3 regions of the Buttiauxella sp. S19-1 genome follow, and region 3 is predicted to be linked to each of the others. Evidence: predicted binding sites of a transcription regulator. Region 3 holds the regulator's gene; each other region holds the start of a gene.
What was found. Region 3 encodes Fur, which represses iron uptake genes when iron is present. Its sites were predicted from a motif close to ATAATAATGAGAACNACTATCAA; they were not measured.
Positions count from the first base shown of each region.

Region 1 (10,211 bases), on a different contig from region 3:
CCGCAGCTTTGCCCTGTGTACGGGCCATGCCTTGCGCCATAAAGCCCGCACCCTGTTCGTGGCGTGCCAGAATGTGGCGAATTTTTTTGCTTTGGCTGAGCGCGTTATAGAGCGGCAGGACGGTGCCACCGGGAATACCGCTGATGGTGGTAATGCCATGGTGCTCAAGCATTTGCACAATTAATTGTGCGCCCGTAATACGGTGTGCTTGCGGTGGGTTTTCCGAAATTGCCATGCTCCAGTCCTTCTTCTCGTGCCGTTGCGCTTCTGGCCGGGGGACTAAAACAAGAAACCCCGCCCGGTTTGCGCCGGCGGGGTTTTGGAATCGATGCGTTGATTCAGACCCTACGGCGCATTGCCGACGACCACCACCACACGCACGACGACCACCGCGGCTGGTAGCGCGGTTAGTAGTAGGCCAGTGTTGCGAGTGAATGTAGTCATTTGGGTCCTGAATAGTGTTTACGCGATTTAACGTCGAAATTTATACAACCACACTGCTTCGTTTCACACAACAGCTTTATTCGGCAGAGCTGAAAATCGTGTTTGAGATCACATCTCTGGTTTCATACCTAAATCGAAGTTGCAGCAAATTCCCGACGCATCTCCTCAATCGGTAAATAACGCCCGATGATGACTAAGCGTGAGACGCGCGATTCGCTCGGGTGCCATGTTGAGCCGTAGTCAAAGCCCACCACTTTATGTACCCCTTGCACGATAAGGCGTTGCGGATGGCCATCAATCGCCAGTACGCCTTTGTAACGCAGCATGTCGTTACCAAAACGCGCAATGCAACTTTCCATAAACGCGCCAATTTTCTTCACATCCAACAACCCGGCATCAAAAACGTGAGCCTGAATGGCATCATCCCAGGACTTTTTTGCCGCCGTTTTACGAAACGGTTTGAAGCTCAAGGGGTGGTCATCGTCAGCGCGAATCACGCGAAATCCCGAGGCTAATTCAATGGTATCCGTGAGTTCGAACGCGTTGAGATCGAGCCACATTTCCGCCGGGCATTCGCCGTTTACGATCTCAAAAATATCAGCTTTATTGTTGATCCGATGGATCCGCTCCAGCGCCTGTTGTTTGGTTTCGTCATCAACACGATCGGCTTTAGTCAGCAAAATTCGGTCGGCAAAACCGAGCTGGGCGGCAGCAACCGCATGCTCATCCAACTGGCGTGAAATATGTTCTGCATCCGCCAGCGCAATGACCGCATCAAGACGCAATGCGTCACGCAGATATTCATCCACAAAGAAGGTTTGCACGATGGGAGCTGGGTCAGCAAGACCCGTTGTTTCAACAATCAACCGCTCAAATTTCAACTGACCCGACGCGCGTTTTGCCAGCATTTCTCTGAGTGCGGCGGTGAATTCTCCGCGCACGCTGCAACACACGCAACCGTTACTGAGCTCCACGACGTTGACGTTTTCACCGCCTCTGAGCAAAGCTCCATCGATATTTACCGCACCAAATTCGTTTTCCAGAATGGCGACGGGTTCGTTGCCGTTATGGGCGAGAAAATAGTTGAGAAGTGTGGTTTTCCCGGAACCAAGAAAGCCCGTTAACAGAGTGACAGATACCGCTTGATTCATGTCCAATTCCTTAGATTAACAGCAGCGAGCGCCGCCTTTGCCGCCGTATCGCGCATCCTGACGCTCGCGGAAAAACTCTTCGTAAGTCATCGGCGTCTGTTCCGGATGAGTCAGACGGATGTGTTGCACATAGTTGTCGTAATCAGGTACGCCAACCATCAGTTTAGCGGCCTGGCCGAGGTATTTTCCGGCTTTAGCGAGAGTGTCAAACATAGTGGCTCCCAGGAAATGGTGGATGACGCTAACGCTTATCCACCCTACAACGGCATTCGTAGGTCGGATAAGCGCAGCGTCATCCGGCAGATTTATTTAAACATTAATGCGCACTCTTCGCCTGAGCCACAATCTGCTCAGCATCTTCTGGCATCTTCTCGTAAGGCGTTTCCCTTGCGGTAGGAAGGTCAGATTTCAGCGCCTGGCGCGCAGTTTTAATCGCGAACAGACCAATCACCACCACAACCACCATAAAGAAGATAGTCAGCCCGGCATCCAGACGGTTGTTAAACACCAACTGGGAAAGCTGTGACTCGGTGTATTGCGCAGGGATTTTGCCGCTGTCGAGAGTTGCCTGGAACTTGTTAGCGATAGCCAGGAAGCCCACTTTCGGGTTGTCGCTGAAGGCTTTTTGCCAGCCTGCCGTCAACGTACAAATCAACAGCCATGCGGTTGGGACCAAAGCCACCCAGGCATATTTCTGCTTCTTCATCTTAAACAGTACGACTGCACACAGCATCAACGCCATACCTGCCAGCATCTGGTTGGCAATACCAAACAGCGGCCACAAGGTGTTGATACCGCCGAGTGGATCGACCACGCCCTGGTGCAGGAAGTAACCCCACGCCAGCACGCAAAGTGCCGTCGCCAGTAAGTTTGCTGGCAGCGAGTCGGTACGCTTAAGACCCGGAGAGATTACGCCCAGTAAATCTTGCAGCATAAAGCGCGCCGCACGGGTACCGGCATCTACCGCGGTCAGAATAAACAGAGCTTCAAACAGAATAGCGAAGTGATACCAGAACGAGACATCCATCAGGCCGCCCAGCGCGCCATGCAGAATGTACGCCATTCCCACCGCAAGCGTTGGTGCGCCACCCGCGCGGGAAATAATGCTCTGCTCGCCCACTTCATTAGCAATGTTGGTCAGGGTGTCCGGAGTGATATGGAAGCCCCAACTGCTCACCACGCTGGCAGCAGAAGCGACTACATCTACAGTTCCTGCCGGAGCCAGTACCGCCATCGGGCTGTTCATCGCGAAGTACACGCCCGGGTCGATAACACAGGCGGCAACCAGCGCCATGATTGCCACAAACGATTCCATCAACATGCCACCGTAACCGATGAAGCAAGCCTGGTTTTCGTTAGCCAGCATTTTCGGCGTGGTGCCAGAAGCGATCAGGGCGTGGAAGCCAGAAACTGCGCCACAAGCAATGGTGATGAACAAGAACGGGAACAGGTCACCTGTCCAAACCGGGCCGGTGCCATCAATAAACTTGGTCAAAGAAGGCATTTGCAGCGTTGGGCGCATAATCAAAATGCCAATTGCCAGGCCAATAATGGTGCCGATTTTCAGGAAGGTTGAGAGGTAATCACGCGGTGCCAGCAGCAGCCAAACCGGTAGTACCGCGGCGACAAAGCCATAACCCACCAGCATCCACGTCAACTGCACGCCGGTAAAGTCAAAGTATGGCGCCCATGTTGGGCTTTCAGCCACCCAACCGCCGGAAATAATAGCGAAAATCAGCATCACCAGGCCAATCACCGAGACTTCACCAATACGGCCTGGACGCAGATAGCGAATATAGACGCCCATAAACAATGCCAGTGGAATGGTGAACGCTACGGTGTAGGTTCCCCACGGGCTGTGAGTCAGCGCTTTCACCACGATCATCGCCAGCACCGCAAGGATGATGACCATAATCATGAAACAGGCGACCAAAGCAATGACGCCTGCGGTGTTGCCCATCTCTTCTTTCACCAGTTCACCCAGCGAACGCCCGTCACGACGGGTTGAGACAAACAGCACCATAAAATCTTGTACCGCACCAGCCAACACCACACCGGCCAGCAGCCAGAGCATGCCCGGCAAGTAGCCCATTTGCGCGGCAAGCACCGGCCCGACAAGCGGCCCCGCACCGGCAATCGCGGCAAAATGGTGACCGAACAGGACTTTTTTGTCCGTCGGGACATAGTCCAGCCCATCGTTATGGCGCACGGCTGGCGTCATACGAGTGGCATCAACGGTTAAGACGCGTTTAGCGATAAACAGGCCGTAATAACGATAAGCGATGAGGTAAACGCAGATTGCAGCAACCACAATCCACAATGCGTTTATCTGTTCGCCGCGATTGAGTGCGATATAGCCGAGCGCGAAGGCACCGATTAGTGCAAGCACGCCCCAGATAAGGTGTTTCCCTGGATTATTCATCTTTGTTTTCCATGTGTAGGGCCAGAGGCGAAGGTATTACCGTTTTGTTCTAGATTAAGCACATGAATTTAACAATATGAAAACAACAGAATACAGATGTTTGACCAGGTCTTTACATCAGCTTGTTAAGGAGATCACTTTGCGGGGAATTTGTTGGAGCGCCCTCACCCCGGCCCTCTCCCCGAGGAGAGGGCGAAAACAGAGCTGTCTCCTCTCCATCAGGGTTAGGTTTGTGTTAACCCAGCGTCGCCGTCGTCAAACGGCTAGTACAACAACGCTTGCCGCGCCCATCAAAAATGGCAATTTCCCACACCTGAGAAGTCTTCCCTAAATGCAGCGGTTTGCACACGCCGCGCACCGTACCTGATGCCACCGCGCGATGATGGCTGGCGTTGATTTCCGTTCCCACCACGCACTGCCCTTCACTCGTTGTCAGAAATCCGGCCATTGAACCCAGGGTTTCTGCCAGCACTACAGACGCGCCGCCATGCAGCAAACCAAACGGCTGCTGGGTGCGGTTATCGACCGGCATTTGCGCTTCCAGGCTTTCCTCGTCCATGTACGTATAAACGATACCGAGATGCTCAACCATTGTGCCGACGCTGGTTTTGTTTAACGCCTCAAGAGTGAGCTCTCGTTTCCAGATACTCATTCAGGCTCCAAGCGTTGCGCCGCCATCAATCACAATATCCTGCAAAGTGATGTGGCTTGCGTGAGTGGAAGCGAGGAACAAAATCGTGCTGGCGATCTCCTGCGGGCGGGCGATTTTGCCCAGCGGAATGCCCAGTTTGAACTGTTCCGGGAAGCCCTGAATACGCTGCTGTTCGGCGTCTGGCGTTTTCCACAACGTGCGTTGCATATCGGTGTCCGTCGACCCCGGCGACACCACATTGCAGCGCACGCCAAACGGTGCCAGTTCCAGGCCAACGGTTAACGCCAGGCTTTTGAGCGCCGCTTTCGACGCGCCATAGGCCGACATTCCGGTGCGCGGCGTGTGCGCGGCATCGGATGCAACGGTGACAATCGCCCCGCTACGCTGCTCACGCATACGTGGCATCACGGCGCGGAACATATTGAACGCGCCGCCGACGTTGACCGCAAACGTGTCCTGCCAATCTTGCAACGCTAACGCATCCGTAGCACCCATGCGCAAAATTCCCGCCGCATTCACCAGCACATCCAGTTGCTGCTCGTCGCTCAATAAACGCTGCGTAACGGCACCGACCTGCTCGGCATCCGCCACGTTTAACACTTGGGTGGCAAACGGATAAATCTCCAATGGGAACGCCAGATCAAAGCCGATAACCGTCGCACCAGCTTCGCTAAACGCCCGCGCGGTGTGGTCACCGATACCCTTGCCTGCACCCGTTACCCAGACGGTTTTGCCGCTAAAATCGATGTTCATGCCGCCACTTCCCGAGACAGTAGTACCCACCAGGCGTCGATGCTCGGGTTTTTCGCCAGCATCACGAAATCGATGTCAGCGTGAATTTTGCGCCAGCGTGCCGCCAGCGCCATCATGCGCACCGAATCGAGGCCGTAATCAATCAGGTTTTCGTCATCTTCCGGGATGTCGGATTCATCCAGCAACGGCAGGACGATTTCACGTAGTTGCTGTTTGTTTTGCGGCGCACATTCGGGCAGCAAATCGCGGGTCATCACCACGCGCCCGGAACGGCCTGCGGTGTATTTCAGCGCCATGATGTGTTCTTCGCGGCTGAAATCAGCCAGCGCATCAGCGACCATAAACGGTTTGATGTCACGCATAAACGCATCAGTTGCCGTGGTCATGCAGCCAATGTGCGCGTAAACACCGCAAATAATCAGCTGGTTACGGCCGGTTTCTTTTAACGCCTGTTCCAGCGGCGAGCGGATAAACGCGCTGTAACGCCATTTGGTCAGCACAGTGTCGTGTTCGTCTGGCGCAAGTTCTGCCACCACTTTCTGGCGCTCAGGGTGTTTATTTAAGCCCGGCCCCCACATGTCGTTAAGCAGTGCACGGTCTTCATCACTTTGCGCATTCGGCTGCGCGGTGTAATAGACCGGAATATTGTGGCGTTTGCAGTAAGCGCGCAGCGCGGCAATATTGGCAATAACCTGCTGGATCATTGGGCAATCATCGCCCCAGAAATCGATGAAATATTCCTGCATATCGTGAATCAGCAGTGCCGCACGCTCGGGTTCAAACGCCCAGTTCACTTTGTTTTCCGGGATGTCGGCAGCCGTCGGTAAGCTGTACGCGTTCAATTTTGGAATAGCCATAAATTCTCCGTCAGTCAGGAAACCAGTTGCCTGTCAGCAATCAACTGGCGCAAACGTTTTTTGTCCACTTTACCCACCGCGGTCAGCGGCAGGTTTTCAACAATTTCAATGCGATCCGGCAGCTTGAAGTCGGCAATGCCCAACTCACGCAAATAACGGCGAATTTCTACCGCTCGGAACAGGCGACTGCCGACGATAAACGCGCAGCTTTTCTCGCCCAATAAACTGTCTTCCATCGAAACCAGTGCGGCATGGACGATCTCTTCATGGCGCAGCAGCAGGTTTTCGATCTCCTCGGCGGCGATCTTCTCGCCACCGCGATTGATCTGATCTTTCTCGCGCCCCTGCACGGTGATGTAGCCATCTTCAGCAATCGAAATCAGGTCGCCGGAGCAGTAAAAACCGTTGGCATCAAAGGCGCTGGCGTTGTGTTCCGGGCTGCGGTAATAGCCCCGGAAGGTGTACGGCCCGCGCGTCATCAGGCGACCCACTTCGCCATGCGGTAATGGGTTGCCATTTTCATCGGCCACCCACACTTCGTCGTCCGGGCACATCGGCTTACCCTGGGTTTTGAAGATATGTTCATCTGAATCATCAAGGCGCGTGTAGTTCACCAGCCCTTCGGCCATGCCGAAAACCTGCTGTAACTGGCAGCCAATTTCAGCGGGAATGCGGGCGGCAAGCGCTTCGCTTAAACGCGCACCGCCGACCTGCAACAGCTTTAGCGACTCAAGCGATTTATTGCTGCCCCATTCGCCAATGGCTTGTAACCACAGACTGACCGCAGGCGGCACCAGTGCGGTGACGTTGATTTGATGGCGTTCAATCAGCGGGAAACAGAGCGTGGCGCTCGGGTCGTTTGCCAGCACCACACGCCCGCCGCCGTAAAACACGCCCAGCGAACCTGGTGAACTCAGCGCGTAGTTATGCGCCGCCGGAATGGCGCACAGGAAGCGCGTACGGGTATCAAAACGGCAGATTTCGACGCTGCGGCGAATGCTGTAGTAGTAATCGTTATGGGTGCGCGGGATCAGTTTCGGCGTGCCGGTGCTGCCGCCGGAAAGCTGGAAAAATGCCACTTCGTCCGCCGCCGATGGCGAAGCGACAAAGTTGTCTTCCGCTTCGTTGATGAAGGCACTTAGCGAACGTTCGCGGTCGCTTTCATTGAGCAAAACGGCCATGCGTAGCGACGGGTTTTGCTGGCACAGCGCATCAAGGAAATCATCATGAGCGAACAAATTGTGTTTGCGGTCGGCAATCAGCACCACCGGCTCAATTTGCTGCGCGTAGGCTTCCATTTCAGTGCGTTGGTGGCTAAACAGCGCGTTAACCGGTGCTACACCAATTTTCAGCAGCGCGAATAGCGTGATGTACAGTTCCGACACATTACCGAGCTGCACCAGCGCAGTTTCGCCGTTGTTCAGGCCACGGCGTTTAAGGGCTGAAGCCAGGCGCGTCGCCGCTTGTTCTAATTCGCGATAGCTGAAATGGCGTTCGCCATCAACCAGCGCAATTGCGTCATTGTGCGCGTGGCGGTTGAGAATGTCGGTCAGCGGCAAATCCGCCCAGTAACCTTTTTCGCGGTAGCGGGCCGCCAAATCGTCCGGCCAGCGCGTGAATTGAATCGCCATTTAGTTGAGTCCAAATACGTGGAGCATGGTGGAAAGTTTGACGCCAGTTTCGCGCCACTCCGATTCCGGCGACGAAGCAGGCACGATGCCCGCCCCGGCGAACAGGCGCACCTGGTTTGCAGCGACACGGGCGCAGCGGATTGTCACCACCCATTCACCGTTGCCTTCGGCGTCACACCAGCCGACGATGCCGCCGAACAGTTCGCGGTCAAATGGCTCAAGTTCTGCAATCAATTTGCGCGCCACATCGTGTGGGAAGCCACTCAACGCAGGCGTCGGGTGCAGCAGGCAGGCGAGGGATAACGCATTGTCCTGCGGGTCTTTTACCTGGCCGTAAATCGGCGTGGCGAGGTGCCATAAGGTCGGCGTGGTAATCAGTTCTGGCGTGTCAGAGAGCGTCAAAGTCTGGCTGTGCGGCTGCAAAACATCGCGCATCGCTTGCGTCACCAGACCGTGTTCGTGGCGGTCTTTCTTCGAGTGCAGTAACTGCGTGCCAATTTCGCTATCACGCGGGATATTTTCCCGGTCGCGCCGTGCCGATCCCGCCAGCGGCAGCGAGCTGAAATTCTTGCCGGATTTACGTAACAGCAATTCCGGGCTGGCACCCACTAGCGAGCTGCCATCCGGCAACGGGACGTGGAAGTTGTAGCTGGTGGGGTTTTGGCTAATCAGGCGATTGAGCAGCCCATCGAGATCAATTGGCATTTGGGTTTCGATATCAATCAGGCGCGAGAGCACCACTTTGTCGATATCCGGCTGCGCCGTTGCGGCGGCGGCATGAGCCACCATTTCCATAAATTTGTCTTGTTCCGGAATCGCTTTACGCGCGGCAATGTTGAGCGGTTTCGCCACAGCCGTTTGGCGGGAGTCATCCTGGCGTTGGGCGCGTGAAAACGGCTGCCAGCTTTCAGGGATAAACAGCGCTGAAGGTTGCCGGGGATCAAACGGAATGGCACCGACGACAACCGGCTTCTCGATACCATGTTTTTTGGCATTTTCGAACGCTTCACGCAACGAAGTTTGCAGGTGACCATGGGAATTTGCGCCATCAATCGCCGGGCAATCCAGGCGAGCAAAGCAGCCGCTTGTTGAAAAACTGCGATATGGCGACATAAAGAAAAAACTATCTGCACAAGGTGTTAGCCGTTTTTCTTGTCGTTCCTCAGCCAGTAACGTTTCCATGAACTCTCCGTAAAAACATGACAAAAGATAGTAATAATGATTATCATTTGCTTTTCTGGGTCGTAACCTAAAGAGAAAAGACAGCACTGTCAATAGTTGCTCAGTCTTGTCGGATGGCGCTAATGCTTATCCGATCTACGCGAAACGGTTTTGTAGGGTGGATAAGCGCCAGCGCCATCCACCGCCATCAGGCAAATTTCAACAGGATGTCATTGAGTGAAAATCAGATTCTCCGCATTCATCTTTCTATGCTTAAGCAGCCTCGCCCACGCCGCCGACTGGCCGCGAACGATCACCGACAGCCATGGCACACATACGCTGACACAAGCACCGCTGCGCATTGTTTCCACCAGCGTCACGCTAACCGGCTCGCTGCTGGCAATTGATGCCCCCGTGGTGGCAAGCGGTGCCACCACACCTGGCAATCGAATGGGAGATGCGCAAGGTTTCCTGCGCCAGTGGGGTGATATCGCAAAAGCGCGCAACGTGCAGCGTTTATATATCGGTGAGGCCAGCGCCGAAGCCGTGGCTGCGCAAATGCCAGATTTGATTTTGATTAGTGCCACCGGAGGCGATTCCGCCCTCGCCCTTTATGACCAGCTTTCCACTATCGCCCCGACGTTAGTTATCAATTACGACGACAAAAGCTGGCAGCAATTGCTGACGCAACTCGGCGAGATTACCGGGCATGAAACCCAGGCGGCGGCACGCATTGCCAGTTTTGATAAGCAGCTCAACGAGGCAAAACAGCGTATGACGCTGCCGCCACAGCCGGTCACCGCGCTGGTTTACACCCCTGCATCACGTTCGGCAAACCTGTGGACGGCAGAATCCGCGCAGGGGAAATTGTTCCAGCAGTTAGGTTTTACTTTGTCGTCTTTGCCTGCGGCGGTGAATGCCAGCAAGAGCATGGGAAAACGTCACGACATCGTGCAATTGGGTGGCGAGAATCTTGCTGCGGGTTTGAATGGTGAGAGTTTGTTCCTGTTCGCCAGCGATGAGAAAGATGCCACGGCGCTGGAAACCAACCCGTTGCTTTCGCACCTGAGCGCCGTGCAGAAAAAACAGGTTTATGCGCTGGGCACCGAAACATTCCGTCTGGATTATTACAGTGCCACG
Region 1 covers NZ_JAHWLU010000017.1:15,943-26,153, forward strand. The annotation lists gene ilvB (acetolactate synthase large subunit) at 1-235, opposite strand, end outside; gene ivbL (ilvB operon leader peptide IvbL) at 346-444, opposite strand; gene MES37_RS06390 (CobW family GTP-binding protein) at 573-1,595, opposite strand; gene MES37_RS06395 (YbdD/YjiX family protein) at 1,611-1,808, opposite strand; gene cstA (pyruvate/proton symporter CstA) at 1,912-4,017, opposite strand; gene entH (proofreading thioesterase EntH) at 4,253-4,669, opposite strand; gene dhbA (2,3-dihydro-2,3-dihydroxybenzoate dehydrogenase) at 4,670-5,422, opposite strand; gene MES37_RS06415 (isochorismatase) at 5,419-6,279, opposite strand; gene MES37_RS06420 ((2,3-dihydroxybenzoyl)adenylate synthase) at 6,294-7,910, opposite strand; gene entC (isochorismate synthase EntC) at 7,911-9,092, opposite strand; gene fepB (Fe2+-enterobactin ABC transporter substrate-binding protein) at 9,309-10,211, shown strand, end outside.
Region 1: fepB (Fe2+-enterobactin ABC transporter substrate-binding protein) is a predicted target of Fur. The motif match lies at 9,117-9,139, and genes of this name have one in related genera.

Region 2 (10,211 bases), on a different contig from region 3:
ACGGTTGGTATGCCTGGTCGAGACAGACGAGTGAAAATCAAACCGTTCTCCATATTCGTTGGTTACCTCTGCCCAAAGCATTTGCCTGGATTGCAATTTGTGTGGGGGCGATTGGGTTGATGACGGTATTTATCGATCCGGTCTTTGCTGTCCTGACCCGAACTGCGGTTACCGCGATGCAGGCCATGGGCCTGAATGTGACGATGCCAGAGCTTCAGCCCGATGCGTTCCCATTCTGGGACTCCTGCATGATGGTACTGTCGATTGTGGCGATGATTCTGATGACCCGCAAATACGTCGAAAACTGGCTGCTGTGGGTAATCATTAACATGATCAGCGTGGTTATCTTCGCCTTGCAAGGCGTCTACGCGATGTCACTCGAATATTTGATCCTGACGTTTATTGCGCTCAACGGTAGCCGCATGTGGATCAACAGCGCGCGTGAACGCGGCTCACGCGCACTGTCTTAATTAGTGGTGGTGATGAGCATGGCCGTGATGGTCATGCTCATGTAAATCACAGTCCTGACCGTGGCAAACCTGATACTCCATTTGTACCGTGGCATGTTCAATCTGGTATTCATCTTTCAGAAAATGATGGATGCGTTCCAGCAGGGCGTCGTGATCGTGCGGTGGCACCACCTGAACATGCAACGTCATTAACGGTTTTTCACCGACCAGCCAGATATGCACGTGGTGAACGTTGCGGACTTCGGGAATCGTTCTGATTAACTTGCGCTGCAAAACGGGGATATCAATGGCGTTTGGTGCGCCTTCGAGCAACTCATTAACGCTCTCTTTTAGTAAATTCCACGCGCTGCGCAACACCAGGCATGACACCAGTATTGAGAGAATAGGGTCAATTGGCGTCCAGCCGGTCCACAAAATAATAAGCGCCGCAGCGATAGCTCCCACCGAACCTAACAAATCTCCCATAACGTGCAGAGCAGCAGCACGCACGTTGATATTTTTTTCTTCATTTCCGCGATGCAAAATCCAGAACGAAAATAGATTCGCCAGTAACCCGGCAAAAGCGATGATCAGCATGGTCCAGCCGGCAATCGGCTGCGGCTGATAAAAACGCTCTATCGCCTCCCAGACGATCAAGATCGTTATCACCACTAAGGCAATCGCATTCACAAATGCAGCAAGCGTGGTCAGCCTCAGCCAACCGAAGGTATGACGGGCATTCGGCGGACGACGGGCAAATTTCACCGCCATTAGCGCGACCAGCAGCGCTGCCGCATCAGTCAGCATATGCCCTGCATCAGCAAGTAAGGCAAGTGACCCTGATATCACCCCACCGATGACTTCCGCCACCATAAATAGCGCCGTGATGGAAAATGCCCAGAACAGACGTTTGGAGTTGGAATCACCCGAAGAATGTTGATGTGTATGCGCCATGATTTCTCAGTATTTGAAAAGCAACAATGCGCTAATTATAACCACTAAAGCTGATCAACTTATTGAATAAAACCTATAAAAAAGGAGAGCCTAAGCTCCCCTGGTTTTTTCAGCTGGCTGATTTTACTGTGAAGTCCCGTCCACTTTGCTGTTCACATCATTGCCGCTGCCGGTTTCAACCTTTTGGTTGGTATCCGGGCATTTACCGTCTTTACACATCGAATTTTTATGAATTTCATCCTTGCTCATTCCATCACTGGTCAAACCGCTATTACTGGTTGAGCCATTTGGATGGAGCATGGTGCCGCTATTGTTGATATTGCTGTTATCAACGCCTTTCGGGGCTATGTTCTGATTCGCGCCAGGTGCAACCTGGCCTGCTTCAGCGCCAGCATTAGCCTGGCCGTTATTCATGCCGCTGGTGTCGGCAGCCAAAGCTGCGCCGCTGGCAAGAGTGAGGGTTGCTGTCAGGAAAAGAGTGGTTAATTTATTCATCATGATGCTCCTGTTATGGTCGTTATTGCTGGATAACTTCTTCCAACAGTGCACAGGTCCTATTCGGATTAAATTATTTCTATCGGTGATACCTGCCAACTTTAATAATCTAATCAGAATACAATTTTGCCAAAATGATACTTTTTGGTGTTAACAATTAAAAATTGTAGCGTCATACCGAGCTTTTACCATTTATTGACCGCTTTTAGGTCGTTTTCAGGAATATTCTGCCTGAAGTGTAAAAGCCCGTTTACACTTCAGGCTTGAAGCGATAGATTGAAGGGATTGCAACTAAGCTAAATCTAAAGGCCATTTCCGGAAATATCATGAATTATCAGAACGACGACTTACGCATCAAAGAAATCAACGAACTTTTGCCTCCAGTAGCGCTGCTCGAAAAATTCCCTGCCACTGAAAAAGCAGCTGCAACGGTATCTGGCGCGCGCAAAGCGATTCATAAAATCCTTAAAGGAAATGATGATCGTCTGCTGGTTGTCATCGGCCCTTGCTCCATTCACGATATCAAAGCGGCGAAAGAGTATGGCGCGCGTTTACTGACATTGCGTGAAGAACTGCAAGGTGAGCTGGAAATCGTTATGCGTGTTTACTTCGAAAAACCACGCACGACGGTGGGCTGGAAAGGCCTCATCAACGATCCGCAAATGGATAACAGTTTCCAAATCAACGATGGCCTGCGCATTGCTCGTAAGCTGTTGTTAGATATCAATGACTCCGGCTTGCCAGCAGCGGGTGAGTTCTTGGATATGATTACTCCGCAGTATCTGGCGGACTTGATGAGCTGGGGGGCTATTGGCGCACGAACCACAGAATCTCAGGTTCACCGTGAACTGGCGTCGGGTCTGTCATGTCCAGTCGGCTTCAAAAATGGTACCGACGGCACGATGAAAGTGGCGATTGATGCTATTAATGCCGCTGGCGCGCCACACAGCTTCCTGTCTGTGACGAAATGGGGTCATTCTGCCATTGTGACGACCAGCGGAAATGGTGACTGCCATATCATTCTGCGCGGCGGTAAAGAGCCAAACTACAGCGCGGAGCACGTCGCTCAGGTTAAAGCGGATTTAGTGAAGGCAGGCCTGCCTGCACAGGTGATGATCGATTTCAGTCATGCCAACAGCAGCAAGCAGTTTAAGAAACAAATGGAAGTTGGCGCCGATGTTTGCCAGCAAATCGCTGGTGGCGATAAAGCCATCACCGGTGTGATGATTGAAAGTCACCTTATTGAAGGCAATCAGAACCTGGAAAGCGGTGAACCGTTGGTTTACGGCAAGAGCGTGACCGATGCTTGTATCGGCTGGGAAGATACTGAAGTTGTGTTGCGCCAGTTGGCTGATGCAGTGAAAACGCGTCGCGGCTAAGTCTTTACGCAGTAACAATAAAAAAGGCGTGGTTTTCACCACGCCTTTTTCACATCTAACGAATTACTTCGCTTTACCCTGGTTTGCTACCGCTGCGGCTTTTGCTGCGATTTCATCAGCATTGCCCAGATAGTAGCGCTTCAGCGGTTTGAAGTTCTCGTCAAACTCATACACCAACGGTACGCCAGTTGGGATATTCAGCTCAAGAATTTCGTCTTCGCCCAGGTTATCAAGGAATTTAACCAAGGCACGCAGGGAGTTACCGTGTGCGGCAACAATCACGCGCTCGCCGCTTTTCATGCGTGGCAGAATGGTTTCATTCCAGTAAGGGATTACGCGCTCGATAGTTAACGCCAGGCTTTCAGTTACCGGCAGCTCTTTATCGGTCAGGCTTGCATAACGTGGGTCATGGCCTGGGAAGCGTTCGTCATCACGCGTCAATTCTGGAGGTGTTATCGCAAAGCCACGACGCCATTGTTTAACTTGCTCATCGCCGTATTTTTCTGCGGTTTCTGCTTTGTTCAGACCCTGCAGCGCCCCGTAATGACGCTCATTCAGCTTCCAGGATTTTTCAACTGGCAACCAGGCCTGGTCCAGTTCATCGAGGATGTTCCACAGAGTATGGATGGCACGTTTCAGCACAGAAGTGTAAGCAAAGTCGAAAGAGTAGCCTTCGTCTTTCAGCAACTTACCTGCTGCTTTCGCTTCAGTTTGACCTTTCTCAGACAGATCAACGTCATACCAACCGGTGAAGCGGTTTTCGTTGTTCCACTGGCTTTCACCGTGACGAACCAGAACCAGCTTAGTAACAGCCATAGTTTACTCCTTAATGAGCCTGTGATTAATGATAACGATTATCATTATATTGCCGCAAAGGGGCGAGCGGCAATGCTAAACGTTTAACATAGCGAAAAAGAGTGTGGAGTGTAAGTTGGATGTGAATGGTTGTTATATTTTTGTCGCTAAACGGCGGGAAATCCAGCGATTCGCAGAAGAATTGCCCTCCGTGGAGGAGGGCAAGGCACTTAGAGTGGAATGAACTCGTATTCCGTAATGCTTAAGTACTCTTCATGTGGCTGTAACCAGCAATCAGGTTGTGGCCATTCCGGATGATTAGGGCTGTCTGGCAGGAATTCGCTTTCCAGCGCCAGGCCCTGGTACGCATTGTACGTTCCTTGTTCCCTTGCCGGTGTACCGTCCAGATAATTCCCGCTGTAAAACTGCAATGCCGGTGCGGTGGTGTAGACCGTCATTTGCAGTTGATTGTCGCTCGACCAAAGGTGTGCTGCTGGCAGGCTGGCATCGCCCTGTGCTTGTAACAAGAACGCATGATCGTAGCCTTTAACCAGCACCTGGTCGTTATCAGACAGGAAATCATCAGCGATGGTTTTCACTGTGCGGAAATCAAAGCTGGTACCTGCCACATCTTTAAGCCCGGCCTGTGGAATACCGTTGCTATCGACTGGCAAGTAGCTATCGGCCAGCAGTTGCAGGCGATGTTGACGAATATCGTTCTGCTTACCGTCGAGATTAAAGTAGGCGTGATTGGTCAGGTTCACCGGGCATGCTTTGCTGGTTTTGGCGCGGAACTCAACAGTAATGCAGTTATCTTCGGTGAGAGCATAACGCGCGGTTGCACGTAATTCGCCAGGGAAGCCTTGATCGCCATCTTGTGAATCGAGGGTGTACAGCACTTCATGTTCGTTCTGGCGCACAATACGCCAGCGACGTTTGTCGAAGCCATCTGGCCCGCCATGTAGCTGATGTGCGCCCTGGTTTGCTGTCACGTTGATGGTGACGCCATCGCGCTCAAACTGGCTGTTGGCAATCCGGTTTGCGTAGCGCCCGACAGTTGCTCCCAGATAAGCTGACTGATTCAGATAATCTTCCGGTGTTTCGCAGCCAAGCAGCGTTTCGCGTACGCTTCCGTCTTTCATCGGCACACGACACGACAACAGGGTAGCGCCCCAGTCCATGACTGAGACAACTAACCCCGCGCTGTTGCGCAGGGTGGAGATGCGGAACGGTTGCCCATCCGGTGCAAGCTGTGGTGTTTCTTTTAGCATTGGCCCGCGCCCTCCGAAGGTTTGCAGACATAAAAGGTTTCTTTTATGCCGGTTTTGGCTTCGTACTGTTTGGCGACCGCTTGTTGTACTGCAGGAACCAAATCTTCCGGGATCAATGCAACGATACAACCACCGAAGCCGCCACCTGTCATACGCACGCCGCCTTTATCGCCAATTGTGGCTTTCACGATTTCAACTAACGTATCGATTTGTGGCACGGTGATTTCGAAATCATCGCGCATTGACGCATGAGACTCAGCCATCAGTTCGCCCATACGTTGCAAATCGCCTTTTGCCAGCGCATCGGCAGCTTCTACGGTACGAATATTTTCGGTGAGGACATGGCGCACACGCTTAGCGACAACCGGATCAAGTTCATGTGCCACAGCGTTGAATTTTGACAACTCAACATCACGCAGCGCTTTCTGCGTAAAGAAGCGCGCGCCGGTTTCGCATTGCTGGCGGCGGGTATTGTATTCGCTGCCCACCAGCGTGCGTTTGAAGTTACTGTTGATGATGACAACGGCCACGCCTTTTGGCATCGAAACCGCTTTGGTACCCAGCGTGCGGCAATCAATCAGCAACGCATGATCTTTTTTACCTAACGCAGAAATCAGCTGATCCATAATGCCGCAGTTACAGCCGACGAACTGGTTTTCTGCTTCCTGGCCATTTAAGGCAATTTGCGAGCCGTCCAGCGCCAGATGATAAAGCTTCTGGAACACGGTACCCACTGCGACTTCCAGCGATGCCGATGAACTCAAGCCCGCACCTTGTGGCACGTTGCCGCTGATCACTAAATCGGCGCCGGCAAAGTTTTTATCACGCTTTTGCAGATGCTTAACCACACCGCGAACATAGTTGGACCATTGCTGCGTGTCGTGGCTCAGAATCGGTCTGTCGAGTGAAAACTCGTCGCTTTGATTGTCATAATCCGCGGCGATCACGCGTACCATGCGGTCATCACGTTTTGCGCAGCTAATGACCGTCTGGTAATCGATAGCACAAGGAAGCACAAAACCGTCGTTGTAATCGGTGTGCTCGCCAATCAGGTTAACGCGGCCAGGAGCCTGAATAGTATGGGTCGCCGGATAACCAAAGTGTTCGGCGAAGAGGTGTTGGGTGTTATCTTTCAGACTCATTTTTTATTCTCCGGATTGGCGAAAGTGAATATCGGAAACGGCACGCAAGCGTTCTGCGGCTTGCTCTGCGGTTAAATCACGTTGGGTTTCAGCCAGCATTTCATAGCCGACCATAAATTTACGCACGGTTGCGCTACGCAATAGTGGTGGATAGAAGTGAGCATGCAACTGCCAGTGACCATTTTCCTCGTCATTAAACGGTGCGCCATGCCAGCCCATAGAATAAGGGAATGAGCACTGGAAAAGGTTGTCGTAACGGCTGGTCAGTTTTTTCAGCGCGAGTGCTAAATCACTGCTCTGTTCAGCCGTCAGGTCAGTGATACGCAGTACATGAGTTTTCGGCAGCAGTAGCGTTTCAAACGGCCAGGCGGCCCAGTAAGGCACTACTGCAATCCAGTGTTCAGTTTCGACGACTGTGCGGCTGCCATCTTTAAGCTCGCGTTGTGCGTAATCGACCAGCATTGGCGAGCCATTTTCTGCAAAGTATTCGCGCTGCAATACATCTTCACGCGCCACTTCATTAGGCAGGAAACTGTTCGCCCAAACCTGGCCGTGCGGATGCGGGTTGGAGCAGCCCATCGCAGCGCCTTTATTCTCAAAAACCTGCACCCACGGGTAAGTTTTACCTAAATCCGCAGTCTGTTCTTGCCAGGTTTTCACCACTTCTTCCAGCGCATTTACGGAAAGCTGTGGCAGGGTTTTACTGTGATCTGGTGAGAAACAGATAACCCGGCTGGTGCCGCGAGCGCTTTCACAACGTAAAAGTGGGTCGCTGCTCGCTGGTGCATCTGGGGTATCCGTCATCAACGCGGCAAAATCATTAGTAAAAACAAAAGTGCCGGTATATTGCGGATTTTTGTCACCAGTAACGCGTGTGTTGCCTGGGCACAAGAAGCAATCCGGATCGTGGGCCGGTAAAGTTTCATTGGACGGAGTTTCCTGCGCCCCTTGCCACGGGCGCTTAGCGCGGTGCGGGGACACCAGAATCCATTGTCCTGTCAGTGGGTTAAAACGGCGATGTGGATGATCCACCGGGTTAAACTGCTCCATCACATTTCCTTAGTCTGGATAACCTTGAGGGTGGCGAGACTGCCAGCGCCAGGTATCATCTGCCATTTCTTGCAGAGTACGGCTGACACGCCAGTTAAGTTGTTGATCGGCTTTGGTGGCATCTGCCCAGTAAGCTGGGAGATCGCCATCTCGACGCGGGGCGAAGTGATAATTCACCGGTTTTCCGCAAGCGGTGCTGAAAGCATTGATCACATCCAACACGCTGCTACCAATGCCTGCGCCGAGGTTATAGATATGCACGCCAGGCTTGCCTTGCAGCGTTTGCATGGCGGCAACGTGGCCTTCAGCGAGATCCATAACGTGAATGTAGTCGCGAACGCCAGTGCCGTCTTCGGTTGGATAATCATTCCCGAAGACCGCCAGTGAATCACGGCGTCCTACCGCAACCTGTGCGATGTATGGCATCAGATTGTTTGGGATACCTTGCGGGTCTTCACCCATATCACCAGATGGATGCGCACCGACCGGGTTGAAGTAACGCAATAGCGCCACGCTCCAGTTCGGCTGGGCCTTTTGTAAGTCAGCCAGAATCTGTTCAACCATTAACTTGCTGCGGCCATATGGGCTGGCAGGCGTGCCGGTTGGGAAGCTTTCAACGTAAGGGATTTGCGGCTGGTCGCCATAAACTGTCGCGGAAGAACTGAAGATGAAATTGGTGACATTGGCGGCGCGCATCGCTGAAATCAGGCGTAACGTGCCGGTCACGTTGTTGTCGTAGTATTCCAGCGGTTTGTTAACCGATTCGCCGACCGCTTTCAGGCCAGCAAAATGGATCACGGCATCAATCTGGTGATCGTGGAAAATTTCTGCCAGTAGCGCTTCATCGCGAATATCACCATCAATGAACATAGGGTGTTTACCGCTGAGGCGTTCAATCACTGGCAGAACGCTGCGTTTGCTGTTGCACAGATTATCCAGAATGACTACGTCGTGGCCATTTTGTAGCAGTTGTACACAGGTATGACTGCCAATGTAACCGCTACCACCTGTTACCAATACTCTCATTTTTCGCTCCATTACGCGTATGGTATGTAATAAACATAGCATAACAGAGATGTCAAAAGTGTGACATGTGCTAAATTAGTGGAATCGCTTACACTAATGTTTCATCGACAATCATTAGCTGAAAAAATGATTATAAATCAAATGGTCATAGCGAGGGTGCTGCGGGTTATCTGAAAGTCGCTACGCTAATCCGATTGATAAAAAATGAGTAGCGGAAGCGACTTCCAACAGTGTTATTGAGCTGGTGCTAAATCGTCAATTTGATAGCGATATGCCTCGCCATCAGCCACAAAAGTGAGCCGTTTAGTGATGCACTCTGGCGCGTCTTCGGCGTGGTGAGAGACAAACAGCAACTGGGTTTTCCCTTCACCAATCAGAATATCAATGAAACGGCGTACTAGCTGGCGATTCAGCGGATCCAGCCCTTGCAGAGGTTCGTCGAGGATTAAAAGCGTCGGGTGTTTCACTAACGCCCGAGCGATCAGTGCAAGGCGCTGTTGGCCCCAGGAAAGGCTATGGAACGGTGCGTCGGCAATGGCGTTGTCCATACCGAGCATGTTCAGCCATTGGCGAGCCAGTTTTTGCTGGCGGTCAGAAACAGCCTGGTAAATGCCAATCGAATCAAAATAGCCGGAAAGCACCACATTGCGCACCGTGGTACTAACACGGTAATCAAGATGCAGATTGCTGCTGACATACCCGATATGCTTTTTGATGTCCCAGATGGTTTCACCGCTGCCACGACGGCGGCCAAACAGAGTCAGATCGTTGCTGTAACCTTGAGGATGATCGCCGGTCACCAGGCTTAATAACGTCGATTTACCTGCGCCATTTGGGCCGACTATTTGCCAGTGTTCGCCAGGATTTACCGTCCAGGACAGTTTGTGCAGGATTGGCCTGTCGTTATATTCCACCACGCCGTCACGCAGAATAATGCGCGCCTGATCCGCAGGAAGTGTGTAGCGTGCACTCGGGTCGTCTGCTTCTGGCAGTGCGACGCCCACCAGTTTTTCACTATGGGCCAGTTGTGCAATCAGCGCTTGTTCGAGCAGTTTTTGCTTTTTGCCTACTTCAATCAGCGCACAATCGGCCAGCACGCCCGCAAATTGCACAAAATCAGGAATTTCATCGAAGCGGTTAAGCACCAGCACCACGGTGTAGCCCTGGGTGCTCAGTTCACCTAATAACCCAGCGAGTTGCTCACGGGACTGCACATCCAGCCCGTCAAACGGCTCATCAAGAATAAGCAAATCAGGTTGCGGCATCAGCGCCTGACAGAGCAGCGTTTTGCGCGTTTCACCGGTCGAAAGGTACTTAAAACGGCGGGTTAATAACGGAGTAATACCAAACAGTTGCGCCAGTTTCTGGCAGCGAGCTTCATCTTTAATTTCATCCTGAATAATTTCTGCCGTGGTGCGGCCGGTATCGTCTTCGTCAGGGCTCAACAAATCAGTGTTATTACGCTGCCATTCATCGCTAACTAACTTTTGTAGTTGTTCAAACGAAAGGTGAGCAATACGGGCAAACGAGCACTGGCGCTCGCCTTTTTGCACGGGCAGGGATCCTGCAAGTGCGCGGGCCAGCGCTGATTTTCCGCTACCGTTGGCGCCGACAAACGCCCAGCTTTCACCGGCGTTAATGGTTAAATCA
Region 2 covers NZ_JAHWLU010000119.1:2,744-12,954, reverse strand. The annotation lists gene pnuC (nicotinamide riboside transporter PnuC) at 1-470, shown strand, start outside; gene zitB (CDF family zinc transporter ZitB) at 471-1,403, opposite strand; gene MES37_RS20110 (YbgS-like family protein) at 1,527-1,904, opposite strand; gene aroG (3-deoxy-7-phosphoheptulonate synthase AroG) at 2,225-3,277, shown strand; gene gpmA (2,3-diphosphoglycerate-dependent phosphoglycerate mutase) at 3,341-4,093, opposite strand; gene galM (galactose-1-epimerase) at 4,303-5,343, opposite strand; gene galK (galactokinase) at 5,337-6,485, opposite strand; gene galT (galactose-1-phosphate uridylyltransferase) at 6,489-7,535, opposite strand; gene galE (UDP-glucose 4-epimerase GalE) at 7,545-8,561, opposite strand; gene modF (molybdate ABC transporter ATP-binding protein ModF) at 8,795-10,211, opposite strand, start outside.
Region 2: gpmA (2,3-diphosphoglycerate-dependent phosphoglycerate mutase) is a predicted target of Fur. The motif match lies at 4,116-4,138, and genes of this name have one in related genera.

Region 3 (10,211 bases):
ATGGCGTGGAAATTGCGGGTTTCAGTAATAATTGAGATAGCGCGGCGGCCTCCGGTGGAAGCCTGTTGATCAACTTCTTTGATCAAGCCGCGCTCAATGAGCTGACGAGTAATTTTCGTGACGCTGGCCGGTGCAAGCTGGCTTTGCTCGGCAATCTGAATGCGGGAGATTGGCCCGTGTTGGTCGATCAGGCGGTATACCGCCGCGCTATTCAGCTGTTTTACCAGATCGACATTACCAATTTGAGCCTGTCCGCCAGTCGTCATGCCTTAATTACTCAGTTACGACCTCGTTACCATTAACGAATGTCTTGGTGATTTTAAAATCGCGGGTAAATGCCGTCAGGTTGGCGACTTTCCCAGCTTCGATAGTCCCTATTTGCTGCTCAACACCCATCGCTCGGGCAGGGTAGAGAGTGGCCATACGCAAGACTTCGTCCAAAGCGATACCTGCATGCTCAACCAGGTTACGTACCCCTTCAATCATCGTCAGGGCAGAACCGCTCAGCGTACCGTTCTCATCTACACATAAACCATCACGGTAGTATATTGTTTTTCCTGCGAAAATGAACTCGTCGATATTCGCACCCGCCGGAGCAGTTGCATCGGTGACCAGGCAAAGCTTATCGCCCTTAACCTTTTTCGCCGTACGAATATTGGCATAGTCCACATGCAAGCCATCGGCAATGATACCGCAGTAAACATCGGGTTCATCAAAAATTGCGCCTGCAAGACCCGGTTCACGGCCAGTGATATATGGCATCGCATTGAAAAGGTGGGTTGCGAAGGTAATTCCCGCACGGAAACCAATTTTGGCTTCTTTTACGGTTGCATTGGAGTGCCCGGCAGAAACGACAATGCCAGAAGCGACCAATTTGCTAATGACTTCTGGTGCCACCATTTCTGGCGCTAAAGTGACTTTGGTGATCACATCTGCGTTTTGGCACAGGAAATCGACCAGTTCGGAGTCAGGTTTACGCACGAAACTTGGGTTGTGCGTACCCTTTTTCACCATATTCAGCCATGGGCCTTCAAGATGCAGACCGAGTGCCTGGTGCTGATATTTCGCCAGGTATTCGCGCATCACTTTCACGCCTTGCTTCATCAGCTCATCGCTGCTGGTAATCAGTGTTGGTAAATAGCTGGTGCAGCCAGAACGCTCATTGGCTTTCTGCATGATTTCCAGCGTTTCAACGGTCACCGCATCGGCTGAATCGTTGAACTGCACACCACCACAACCATTCAACTGCACATCAATAAAACCGGGGGCGATGATTGCACCGCCCACATCGCGAGTCTCAATACCCGCTGGGAGATCTGAGCGCGGGCAAACGCGTTCAATCAGGCCGTTCGCGATAATTACCGCGTGATCATCAAGAATTTCATGGCCGGTATAAATCCGACCGTGAGTTAATGCAAACATAGGTACCCCCGGTAATGACTATTACTTAAAGATCTTTGATATTTTCTGCTTCAAGTTCATTGAAGTACTTCAGCGTCTTCACTTTCAGTTCCATGGTGGACGGCTCATCGCAAACTACCACTGCTTTAGGATGCAGTTGCAGACAGCTAATGGTCCACATGTGATTCACGTTGCCTTCCACAGCCGCTTGCAGCGCTTGCGCTTTCAAATGACCAAGAACCAAAATCATCACTTCTTCTGCATCAAGCAGTGTGCCCACGCCAACAGTCAGCGCATATTTTGGCACTTGAGAGACATCGCCACCAAAGAAACGGGAGTTTGCAACACGGGTGTCATGAGTCAGCGTTTTGATACGAGTACGGGATGCCAAAGAAGATGCCGGTTCGTTGAACGCGATATGACCATCGTTGCCTACGCCACCCATAAACAGGTGAATTTTGCCGTAAGAACGAATTTTTTCTTCATAGCGACGGCACTCGGCGTCAACATCTTCGGCGTTACCATTCAGCAGATTGATGTTTTCCGCTGGGATATCAACGTGATCAAAGAAATTGCGGTGCATGAACGTATGATAGCTTTCCGGGTGCTCTTTTGGCAGACCAACGTATTCATCCATGTTAAAGGTGACGACGTTTTTAAAGCTAACCTGGCCCGCTTTGTGCATCTCTACCAGCGCTTTGTACGCTTCAAGAGGCGTGCCGCCGGTTGGCAGACCCAGCAAGAAAGGACGATCTGCTGTCGGATTAAACGCATTGATACGCTTAACGATATGGCGTGCTGCCCATTTGCCTACTTGAGCCGGGGTAGCCAGGGGAATCAGTCTCATCATTCACCTCATAAGTTAATAGAAATACGGATGTCGCCAGATTGATTATCCGAACCCTCTAAGGGTAAACCAGTTTCTTCCTGGTCATAACGGCATCAATCCGTCTTGATTTTTCGGATGATAAAATAAGTTTTAGTCGATAGCTAGCCAAAGGGGAGTGCAATAACAATATTTGGTGATTTTAATCACAAAAAAAGGGTGTTTAATTTGCGATACGAATTAATTTTTCACACACTCAGAAGGTTGGTGAATCTTCGCCATGCTTTCAAGGTTTGTTAAACAATAATAAAACTGCTTTGAACGAGCCTTAACGGGGTCTCATAGGGGGAATTAACGTGAGTATTCTTGGTTACATGCAAAAGGTTGGCCGCGCACTTATGGTGCCGGTTGCCACATTACCAGCCGCAGCCATATTAATGGGTGTTGGCTACTGGATTGACCCAACGAGCTGGGGCGGTGATAACGCATTAGCCGCGTTGTTCATCAAATCTGGTGCTGCAATTATTGATAACATGGGTGTGCTGTTTGCCATTGGTGTGGCTTACGGTATGTCCAAAGATAAAGATGGTGCTGCTGCACTAACCGGCTTTGTCGGTTTCCTGGTTCTGACCACACTTTGTTCGCCAGCGGCTGTTTCCATGATCAAGCATATTCCGCTGGATCAGGTTCCGTTTGCGTTCTCTAAAATTCAGAACCAATTTGTTGGTATCATGGTGGGGATTATCTCCGCAGAGTTGTACAACCGCTTCAGCAGTGTCGAACTGCCAAGAGCGTTGTCCTTCTTCAGCGGCCGCCGCCTGGTTCCAATCCTCACCTCCTTCGTGATGATTGCTGTTGCCTTTATCATGATGTTCATCTGGCCAATCGTGTTTAGCGGCCTGGTAAACTTTGGTGAGCACATTCAGAAGTTGGGTTCTGTTGGCGCAGGTGTTTATGCGTTCTTCAACCGTCTGCTGATTCCAGTGGGTCTGCACCACGCGCTGAACTCCGTATTCTGGTTCGACGTTGCGGGTATCAACGATATTCCTAAGTTCCTTGGCGGTGCTAAATCTATCGCTGAAGGTACCGGTATTGTGGGTATCACAGGTCGTTACCAGGCTGGTTTCTTCCCAATCATGATGTTCGGTCTTCCAGGTGCTGCGCTGGCAATTTACCAGTGTGCGCGTCCTGAAAACAAAGCCAAAGTCATGGGTATCATGATGGCGGGTGCGTTTGCTGCCTTCTTTACTGGTATCACCGAACCGTTGGAATTCTCCTTCATGTTCGTGGCCCCAGTTCTGTATCTGATTCACGCAGTGCTGACGGGTATCTCCGTATTTATCGCAGCAAGCATGCATTGGATTGCTGGTTTCGGCTTCAGTGCGGGTCTGGTGGATATGGTGCTTTCTTCCCGTAACCCACTGGCGACACACTGGTACATGCTGATCCCGCAAGGCCTGGTGTTCTTCGCTATCTACTACGTTGTGTTCCGTTTCACTATCACCAAATTCAATCTGTTGACCCCAGGGCGTGAACTGGCTGTTGCAGGTGATGAAACTGATGGTCAGGACGTGAATGTTAGCGCCAATAGCAATCAAGATGTTTCTGAGCTGGCTCGTCAGTACATCGCTGCTGTGGGTGGTTCAGCTAACCTGACAGGTATCGACGCGTGTATCACTCGTCTGCGCCTGAACGTAAAAGACTCTTCATTGGTTAACGAATCTCTGGCTAAACGCCTGGGTGCAACCGGTGTTATCCGTCTCAACAAAACCAGCGTGCAAATCATCGTCGGCTTCGTCGCTGAGAAAATTGCTAACGCAATGAAAACGGTAGGTGATGTTGCAGCGGCTCCAGTTAGCGCTACAGCTGCACCGGTTGCCGCAGCTACTGCAAAACCACAGGCTGTACCAAACGCTGTCACCATCGCCGCTCTGGTTTCTCCAGTAACGGGTGATGTGGTTGCTCTGGAACAAGTTCCTGATGAAGCCTTCGCCAGCAAAGCAGTAGGTGATGGTGTTGCTGTTAAGCCAACCGAGAAAATGGTTGTCGCGCCAGCTGCCGGTACTATCGTTAAGATCTTTAACACCAACCACGCGTTCTGTCTGGAAACCGAAAAAGGTGCAGAAATCGTTGTCCATATGGGCATTGATACTGTCGCACTGAACGGCCAGGGCTTTACTCGTCTGGTAGAAGAGGGTGCTGAAGTGGTTGCAGGCCAGCCGATTCTGGAAATGGACCTTGATTTCCTGAACGCAAATGCTCGCTCCATGATTAGCCCGGTTGTTTGCAGCAACATTGATGACTACAGCGGTCTGGTTATTCAGGCGCAAGGTTCAGTGGTTGCGGGGCAAACGCCTCTGTACGAAATTAAAGGCAAATAATCGCTCCTGAGTCATAGATTGTGCCTTTAGCGGCTGGAGAGTATTTTCTCCAGCCGCTTTTTTATTGCCTCAGCTTGACCCTTCCCGATCCCCTTATTTATTCAACAAAAGGTTGTTTCCGACGCTTGCTTATAAGATCATGTGCCGATAACTGAAGTTTTTGCACAGAGGAACCCGCGATGAGTGAGGCAGAAGCCCGCCCAACTAACTTTATTCGCCAGATTATTGATGAAGATTTGGCTAATGGTAAGCACACCAGCATTTGCACCCGTTTTCCGCCAGAGCCAAATGGCTATCTGCATATCGGCCATGCAAAATCCATCTGCCTGAACTTTGGTATCGCACAAGATTATCAAGGGCAGTGCAACCTGCGTTTCGATGACACTAACCCAGCAAAAGAAGACATCGAATTCGTAGATTCAATTAAGCACGATGTTGAATGGCTTGGTTTTCACTGGTCAGGCAATGTGCGCTACTCCTCCGATTATTTCGATCAGTTGTTCAACTATGCTGTAGAGCTTGTCAATAAAGGTCTGGCGTATGTTGACGAACTGACTCCAGAGCAGATCCGTGAATATCGCGGCTCATTGACCGCACCTGGGAAAAATAGCCCATACCGCGATCGTAGCGTCGAGGAAAACCTCGCGCTGTTCGAGAAAATGCGTAACGGTGAATTTGCTGAAGGCACTGCGTGCCTGCGTGCCAAAATTGACATGGCATCACCATTTATCGTGATGCGCGATCCGGTTATTTATCGCATCAAATTTGCTGAACACCATCAGACTGGTACCAAGTGGTGCATCTATCCGATGTACGACTTCACGCACTGCATTTCCGATGCGCTGGAAGGTATTACTCACTCTTTATGTACGCTGGAGTTCCAGGACAACCGTCGTCTGTACGATTGGGTGCTGGATAACATCACTATTCCTGTGCACCCGCGTCAGTACGAGTTCTCTCGCCTGAACCTCGAATACTCCATCATGTCTAAGCGTAAGCTGAACCTGCTGGTGACTGAGAAAGTAGTGGAAGGGTGGGATGACCCACGTATGCCAACCATTTCTGGCCTGCGTCGTCGTGGTTACACTGCCGGTTCTATTCGTGAGTTCTGTAAGCGTATTGGCGTGACCAAACAAGACAACACCGTTGAAATGGCTGCTTTGGAATCATGTATTCGTGATGACCTGAACGAAAACGCCCCGCGCGCGATGGCAGTGCTCGATCCGGTGAAAGTGATTATTGAAAACTTCCCGCAGGGCGAAGTGGAAATGGTCACCATGCCAAACCATCCGAACAAGCCAGAGATGGGTAGCCGCCAGGTGCCGTTCAGCCGTGAGATCTACATCGATCGTGCTGACTTCCGCGAAGAAGCGAATAAGCAGTACAAGCGTCTGGTGTTGGGCAAAGAAGTCCGCCTGCGTAATGCTTATGTGATTAAAGCCGATCGTGTTGAGAAAGATGAAGCCGGGAATATCACCGTGCTGCATTGTTCCTACGATCCGGACACATTAAGCAAAGACCCGGCTGATGGCCGTAAAGTAAAAGGCGTTATTCATTGGGTAAGTGCTGAACACGCCTTGCCAGTTGAAATTCGCCTTTACGACCGTCTGTTCAGCGTGGCTAACCCAGGTGCGGCGGAAGATTTCCTGGCAACGATCAACCCAGAGTCTCTGGTGATTAAGCAAGGTTTCGTCGAACCAAGCCTGCAAAATGCTGAGAAAGGCAAAGCGTATCAGTTCGAGCGTGAAGGTTATTTCTGCCTTGATAGCCGTCTGGCAACTGCGGAAAAACTGGTGTTTAACCGCACCGTTGGTTTGCGTGATACCTGGGCCAAAATAGGCGAGTAATTAGTTATACACGCAGTCAATATGTAACAAAGACGCCGCAAATCGCGGCGTTTTTTTTTGCTTAATAATCACAGGATTAAATATTTACTTACATTCGCGATGCGAATTAATGTTATTTATATTTCCCTGGGAATTCTCTGGCTGGTCAATCTCGGAACATAATAAATCCTTTCTTTTATCATGTGAGCGCTCTCATATGGTGGTTTATATCAATATTTGTTGATTTATAAACATAAAATTCCACAGTTGATTTTTGTTACAAATACTCATGAATTATGTGCTCTCTGTCATAATATCGGAATGAACTCTTACAAAGTCGTTGATAATTCGCGTCGCGAAAAATAGTCTTATGGGGAGCAGTAAATGCGGGAAAATATTTATAACCGCTTTAGCCGTTAGGCATTTTTACTTTTTTCGCTATCTGACGTCTTTTAACGTCCGGCGATTATTTATACGTCAAAGAGGAATTTTATATGCGTACGTTTAGTGGCAAACGTAGTGCGCTGGCCCTTGCTATTGCAGGCGTCACGGCTCTTTCTGGACTGGTTGTTATCCCTCAGGCAAGTGCAGCAGGTTTTTTTGATGATTCAACACTGACCGGTGGTGTTTATTACTGGCAGCGTGAACGTGACCGTAAAGATGTTACGACAGATAAATATGAAACTAACCTTTCTCACGCTACCTGGAACGCCAATCTGGACTTCCAGTCCGGTTATGCTGCTGACATGTTTGGTCTGGATATCGCCGCCTTTACTGCTATCGAAATGGCAGAAAATGGCGACAGCGGCCACCCGAACGAAATCGCATTTTCCTCTTCAAACAAAGCTTACGATGAAGATTATTCCGGCGATAAGAGCGGTATAAGCCTTTATAAAGCCGCAGCTAAATTCAAATACGGCCCGGTTTGGGCCCGTGCGGGTTACATCCAGCCAACAGGGCAATCTTTATTAGCACCACACTGGAGTTTCATGCCTGGTACTTACCAGGGCGCTGAAGCCGGGGCAAACTTTGATTATGCCGATGCCGGTGCTCTGAGCTTCTCCTACATGTGGACCAATGAGTATAAAGCTCCGTGGCACCTGGAGATGGACAAGTTCTATCAGAACGATAAGAACACCAAAGTTGAGTATCTGCACTCGCTGGGCGCGAAGTATGACTTCAAAAATGATCTGATTCTTGAAGCGGCATTCGGTCAGGCAGAAGGGTATATCGACCAATACTTCACTAAAGCAAGCTACAAATTTGATGTAGCTGGCAGCCCATTGTCTACCAGCTACCAGTTCTACGGTTCGCGTGACAAAGTCTCTGATGGCAGCGTTAACGATCTGTATGACGGCACCGCATGGTTGCAGGCTCTGACATTCGGCTACAAAGTGGGCCAGGTTGACCTGCGCCTCGAAGGTACCATGGTCAAGGCTGATGGCCAGCAGGGCTACTTCCTGCAACGTATGACCCCAACTTACGCATCGTCAAACGGTCGTCTGGATATCTGGTGGGATAACCGTTCTGACTTCAACGCCAATGGTGAAAAAGCCATCTTCGCGGGTGCCATGTATGACCTGAGCAATTGGGATCTGGCTGGTTGGGCTGTAGGTGCTTCGTATGTTTACGCATGGGATGCAAAACCAAGCTCTAAACCAACCACTGACGGTTACTACGATGCTGACAATCGCCTGAAAGAATCGGCGTACAGCCTTGATGCGTTGTACACCATTCAGGATGGGCGCGCGAAAGGCACTCTGTTCAAACTGCACTTCACTCAATACGACAACCACTCCGACATCCCAAGCTGGGGCGGTGGTTACGGCAACATCTTCCAGGATGAGCGTGACGTGAAATTCATCGTCATCGCACCGTTCACCATCTTCTGATTCGATACCGGGCGTGAAAGCGCCCGGTTTTATAAAGGATATCGAGCATGAAAAAAATCATTTTGGTTACGGTCATGGCTTTAGGTTTGAGCGCCTGCGCACAACCCTCTAAAACGGCACCGGAAGATACAAAACTGAAACAAGCCTATAGCGCCTGTATCAATACCGCAGAAGGGAATCCTGATAAAATTCAGGCCTGTCAGAGCGTGTTAAACGTGCTGGGTCAGGAAAAGGAACACCAGGAATTTGCGAAGAAAGAAACGGTGCGCACCCTGGATTATCAAAACTGTATTCAGGCCACTCGTACTGGTAACGACCAGGCGGTAAAAGCCAAGTGCGATAAAATCTGGCAAGAGATTCGTGCGAACAACAAGTAATCTGTGAATTCCTGCAATAAAAAAACCGGTGAGCTTCCTCACCGGTTTTTTTATACCTGACATCTGGTTCAGAATGTCAGATATGCGGATTACTTTTCGCTGATTTCGTGTGCATTCTCGTCGGTACGGCAATCACCTTCAGCGCAGTGACCGTAAAGGTACAGGCTGTGGTTGGTCAGACGGATGCCATGGCGTGATGCGATTTCACGCTGACGAGATTCAATTGAATCATCACTGAACTCAATAACTTTGCCGCAGTCCAGGCAAATCAGGTGGTCGTGGTGATGTTGTTGAGTTAACTCGAATACGGATTTGCCGCCTTCGAAGTTGTGACGAGTGACAATGCCTGCATCATCAAACTGGTTTAGTACACGATAAACTGTGGCGAGACCAATTTCTTCGCCCATATCAATCAGACGTTTGTATAAGTCTTCCGCACTGACATGATGGTTCACCGGACCCTGTAGCACTTCAAGGATTTTTAATCGCGGAAGCGTGACTTTCAGGCCGGCCTTCTTCAATGCGGTATTATTGTCAGTCATGCGGAAATTGTCCTGTTGCTTAACGGATCGCTCGGACTCAGGGTGAGCGTTAAGATGAATGCGTCTCATTATAGAACTGCAGATTCTAAATGGAAACCGCAAGTATTATTCATAATCAAGCTAAAAAATGGCGGCTGAGTCGCGATTTAATTGCCTTGTTAGCTATTTAGCCAGGGGGTCATTGTACAGGGACAAACCGAAAAGTTAAAAATTTGTAGCGATTATTTTAATCGGAATAATCTATCAATGTGACGCAACCCGTTTAAAAGCTGCGTCACATCCAGAATCAGGCGTTGATGATATCTGCCAGGTTCAGCTCGTCAGAAACTTGTTTGACCCATTTCTGAACGCGTTCAGCAGTCAGTTCTGGTTGACGATCTTCATCGATAGCCAGACCGACAAAGTGATCGTCGTCTGCAAGGCCTTTAGAGGCTTCGAAATGGTAACCCGCAGTCGGCCAGTGGCCCACAATTGCAGCACCGCGTGGCTCAATGATGTCACGGATAGTGCCCAATGCGTCACAGAAGTATTCTGCATAGTCTTCCTGGTCACCACAGCCGAACAGGGCGACCAGTTTGCCATTGAAATCAACTTCTTCCAGAGTCGGGAAGAAGTCATCCCAGTCGCATTGCGCTTCACCGTAATACCACGTTGGAATGCCGAGAAGCAGAATGTCGAAGCCTTCCAGGTCTTCTTTGCTGCTCTTAGCAATGTCATGCACCTCAGCAACGTCTTTACCGAGCTGTTTTTGAATCATCTTCGCGATATTTTCGGTGTTACCAGTGTCGCTGCCGAAAAAAATGCCTACGATTGCCATGAGTAAAATAACCTCTTGATACTTAATGGTATGGTGGCTGCTAATTGGCCACAGATAGGGCAATCATAGCAGAACACATTGCGGTGCGGAAACTGCTATCAGCCTGTTGTGCACAGACTGCAACATCGTATTCCGGGCATATAGCCTTT
Region 3 covers NZ_JAHWLU010000032.1:12,177-22,387, reverse strand. The annotation lists gene nagC (DNA-binding transcriptional regulator NagC) at 1-266, opposite strand, end outside; gene nagA (N-acetylglucosamine-6-phosphate deacetylase) at 274-1,422, opposite strand; gene nagB (glucosamine-6-phosphate deaminase) at 1,448-2,248, opposite strand; gene nagE (N-acetylglucosamine-specific PTS transporter subunit IIBC) at 2,584-4,608, shown strand; gene glnS (glutamine--tRNA ligase) at 4,788-6,455, shown strand; gene chiP (chitoporin ChiP) at 6,929-8,326, shown strand; gene chiQ (ChiQ/YbfN family lipoprotein) at 8,374-8,703, shown strand; gene fur (ferric iron uptake transcriptional regulator) at 8,793-9,245, opposite strand; gene fldA (flavodoxin FldA) at 9,532-10,062, opposite strand.